One region of the Pantoea sp. Lu_F5_004 genome, then DNA from elsewhere that is predicted to be linked to it. Evidence: predicted binding sites of a transcription regulator. Region 1 holds the regulator's gene; the other holds the start of a gene.
The links. The regulator LexA, encoded in region 1, represses DNA repair genes until DNA is damaged. The targets are predictions, from matches to a motif close to TNCTGTATGTACATACAGNA.

Region 2: a site for LexA is predicted at 1,241-1,260, ahead of sulA (SOS-induced cell division inhibitor SulA). Genes of this name have one in related genera too.

What each region holds. Positions count from the first base shown of each region.
Region 1 covers NZ_CP194946.1:3,846,913-3,849,112, reverse strand. The annotation lists gene plsB (glycerol-3-phosphate 1-O-acyltransferase PlsB) at 1-395, opposite strand, end outside; gene ACR8BN_RS17865 (diacylglycerol kinase) at 524-892, shown strand; gene lexA (transcriptional repressor LexA) at 998-1,612, shown strand; gene dinF (MATE family efflux transporter DinF) at 1,713-2,200, shown strand, end outside.
Region 2 covers NZ_CP194946.1:2,654,685-2,656,884, forward strand. The annotation lists gene yccS (YccS family putative transporter) at 1-443, shown strand, start outside; gene ACR8BN_RS12385 (TfoX/Sxy family DNA transformation protein) at 440-1,069, opposite strand; gene sulA (SOS-induced cell division inhibitor SulA) at 1,280-1,771, shown strand; gene ompA (porin OmpA) at 2,122-2,200, shown strand, end outside.

The sequences.
Region 1 (2,200 bases):
GCGCGGCCAAACATCACCGTGACCGGCAGCATCTGAATATCCAGCTTAGGGTTATTGCGATGCAGGTCCAGGTAATCGTGAAAGATTTTCACAGATTCAACGCTGGGCACAAAATAGGGGAAGACGCGTGGGCCATTGTGGATAAACACGTGACGCGGCAGCAGAGAACCATCAATCTCCAGCGGAGTGAGCGGGTCGGGCAGATGATGCCGCAGACACTGTGCGCGTAAAGTCAGTAAGTCGGCCTTCGAATCGTAAGGCAAAACATACATAATAGGTCGGGTCGGATCCAGACCATGTTCAGACACGGGATCGGCCGGAATGGCCTTACTTTTTACCAAAAACGACAGTGGTAAATTAAGCAGTTTGTAATAGAGTTTACGCCAACCTGACATAGACAACATGAAGCCTCTTGTTAGCAAAGCGCCGCAAGCATACCAGAAAGCGCAGCGAAGATCTGTGGTGGTGCCAATTGCACGCAGCCCAGACATTGACGTCAATCCGATGAAAGGGTTCCCACATCATGGCAAATAATGCCACCGGACTTATCAGAATAGTAAAAGCTGCAGGTTACTCATGGCAGGGACTGCGTGCCGCCTGGCAACATGAAGCTGCGTTTCGGCAGGAAGCGCTGGCTGCGCTGGCCGCTATTGTTATCGCGTGCTGGCTGGATGTCGATGTGGTCGCCCGCATCCTCATGATTGGGACGGTGGTGCTGGTGGTCATTGTTGAAATCCTCAATAGCGCCATTGAAGCGGTGGTCGACCGTATTGGTCAGGAGCATCATCCGCTGGCGGGCCGGGCAAAAGACATGGGTTCGGCGGCGGTGTTGATCAGCATCTTACTGGCACTCTTCGTCTGGATCGCGCTGCTCTGGACACATTTGCGATAAGCCTTCCATAACGCGTCTGAGGGCGCGTTTTCCCTGACAATCGGTTTCCATTTCACCAATACCTGTATATACTCACAGCGACTGTATAAACAACCAGGGGGCGGGATGAAAGCATTAACCAGCAGGCAGCAGCAGGTCTATGACCTGATTCGCGACCATATTTCTTCAACGGGCATGCCGCCTACGCGTGCCGAGATCGCCGCGCAGCTGGGCTTCCGTTCGCCGAATGCGGCAGAAGAGCATCTGAAAGCGCTGGCGCGCAAAGGCGTCATCGAGATCGTTTCCGGTGCATCGCGCGGCATTCGACTGTTAATGGAAGTAGAAGCCTCAGAAGGGCTACCGCTGATTGGGCGGGTTGCTGCCGGTGAGCCGATCATGGCGCAGGAACATATCGAAACCCACTATAAGGTCGATCCGGGCCTGTTTAAGCCGTCTGCTGACTTCCTGCTGCGCGTCAGCGGAATGTCGATGAAAGATATCGGGATTATGGATGGCGACCTGCTCGCGGTGCATAAAACCCAGGATGTGCGTAACGGCCAGGTTGTGGTTGCCCGCATTGATGATGAAGTCACCGTTAAGCGCTGGAAAAAGCAGGGTGCTATCGTGCATCTGCTGCCTGAAAACAGCGATTTTGACCCGATTGTTGTCGATACCCGTGCGCAGTCACTGACCATTGAAGGTCTGGCAGTTGGCGTGGTGCGCAACGGCGAGTGGCTCTGATTCTTCTGCCAGCGTGCATTCGTCTTCTCTGATGCTATTCTGTCTGCCCTAATTTTGTCGCTGCCTCTTTTGCGCAGCGACACTGAGCACGGAACGGCGAATGCGCTTTATTACGGCAACCGATAAAAATCTCTGGCGGCTTGCGCTGCCGATGATCCTTTCAAACATCACCGTTCCCTTACTGGGAGTGGTCGATACTGCAGTAATTGGTCATCTCGACAGCCCTGTCTATCTTGGCGGGGTTGCGGTCGGGACGACAGTGACCAGCTTCCTTTTTATGCTGCTGCTTTTCCTTCGAATGAGTACTACTGGCCTTACGGCACAGGCGTTTGGCGCGGGCGATAAAACCGCTCTGGCGCGCGCGCTGACGCAACCGCTGATTATCGCGCTGCTGGCGGGCGTACTGTTCATCGCTTTGCGTTATCCGATTATTCAGCTGTCGACCCATCTGGTTGGCGGCAATCCCGATGTACTCGAACAGGCGGCACTGTTTATTCAGATTCGCTGGCTCAGTGCGCCTGCCACGCTGGCAAACCTGGTCATTCTGGGCTGGCTGCTGGGCGTGCAGTATGCACGCGCGCCGGTGAT
Region 2 (2,200 bases), 1.2 Mb from region 1:
AGGGCAAAGATAACCGTCTCGCCTATCGCATTGCACGGCGTGATGCGCATAACGCGGATGCTGAACTGGCGTCGGTGGTCTCAAATATGAGCAGTGAAAGCCGCACCAGCCAGAAGCTGCGCGATTCGGCTTTTCAGCTGCTTTGCTCCAACCATTCGTTTCTGAGTTACATTTCTGCGCTGGGCGCCCATCGCGATAAAATTACCGCACCCGAACTGCTGACATTGCTGGATGATACGGTTTGCTATGTGGAGGATGTCCTTCAGACGGAAGTTGTCAGCGATGAGCACGTTGAAACGATGCGCCATCAACTGGCTCAGCGAATCAGCCAGCTGGCCGCAGATGCGGATACGCGTGCGCCGCTGGTGCTCCAGCAACTCGGTCTGCTGGTGGCATTAATGCCCGATGTGGCTCGCCTGCGCCGCACGCTAATCACTGATTAGCCTTCACCGCCGCTGAGATTGGGGTTTGATAAAAGCGTGCGCTGGAACCACGCATTCAGCTCCGCCCGTGTCGCCTGCGGCAACGCGGCGGCATGGTGGCCCGTGATGGCCCCTTGCAGCGCAAGTAACGTCTGGAACCCAACGTGCTGGTTGATCGCTTTTAGCTTCAGCCAGCACTGTTTAGCCCCCATCTGGTAAAGATGATTGACGCTCATGACGCCCGCCTCGTACAGCATCATCTCCATACGTACGCTGAGATTTGGCAGATCTTTTAACCGCGGTGAGGATTGGCGGTCCTGCAACTCCAGCTGCGCCGTTTCTAAAGAGGCAGCGGAGAGCGCCAGCAGATGATCAGGGTCGCGCCATAACGCCTCATCGACCCGAAAGTAATTGAGACTCACCAGCTTGCCCCGCTTGCGAAAAATCAGGGGTTGCAGCGGACGATCTGTAAGGTATTCCCGCAGAGGTTCACTGGCGCGCAGATAGAGTTCGTCTTTATTAATTAAGGCAAAAACCACACTTTCTACAGCCAGGGCATAGCCTCCGAACTGGGTGCGCGACTCTATTGTTCCTAATGGGGCCAGGCGCGCTCTGGAGCGCTCTACAACCGGATTCACCTTTTTCATTGCACCACCTCCATGTAAGAAATATATCGTAAATTACCTTGGGTATCAGGTAATTAGAAGATAAAAAAAAGCTTCAGCGGGTTCAATGAATAAATAGCGTTTCAACTAATCTTGTCGCGATTTTGCGAGGCGTTTTCCGAAATTTGGGTTGATCTTTATCCAGGATGACAGTACTGTATATTCATACAGTCCACTGCTGGTGATTAACTTATGCGAACACAACATCCTGATAATTCACGCTATGCTCATCATTATGCGTCCTCTTCCGTTCCGGCCTCTCAGGGCGGTGGAATTACTGAGTTACGCTACAGCGAACAGCCCGGTATGATGCAGATGTTGCTGTTGCCATTATTGCAGCAGCTGAGTCAGCAATCGCGCTGGCAATTGTGGTTAACACCGGCATATAAACTGAATCGCACCTGGCTGCAGGAATCAGGATTACCACTGGATAAAAGTATGCATATCGCCGATTCTGAACGTCTGAATGCGGTTGAAGCGATGGTCAAAGCATTGCGTACAGGAAATTACAGTGTCGTTCTGGCATGGATTCCTTACGATCTTGACGAAGATGAACGACGTCAACTTGAAAATGCGGCGGCAGAGGGTGAAGCGCTGGGATTGATTTTGCGTGCAAGCGGGACATCGGAAGCGCCTCTCAGACCGCAAACTGCGATAAAAATTCAGTCGGATTTGTTTCATTAAGTAAAAATCAGAAGTTTCCCAAGCTATTTTTCTTATCTGTCGCAGCTAAACCACTGATTCTGTTAGTTCGAGCGTTGACAATGGTTTAGCAAGTTTTTAAGGCTTTTTGCCGCGGCAATAAGACCAGCCTAATTGTTAGAAATTGTGTATAAATCGCTGTTTTTTTACATAAGCGCCTCACATCATACTTGTAAGTTTCCAATCTCGTTGTAGACTTTAGCTCGCCAGGGTGCTCAATAACCTCCGTTTTTTGCGGTAGAGTCATAAGCGAGCATTTTGACCCGGCGAAGGATTTAAACCAAGAGCAACCTTTTTGCTCATTGCCTATTTGGATGATAACGAGGCGCAAAATGAAAAAGACAGCTATCGCAATTGCAGTGGCACTGGCTGGCTTCGCTACCGTAGCGCAGGCCGCTCCGAAAGATGACA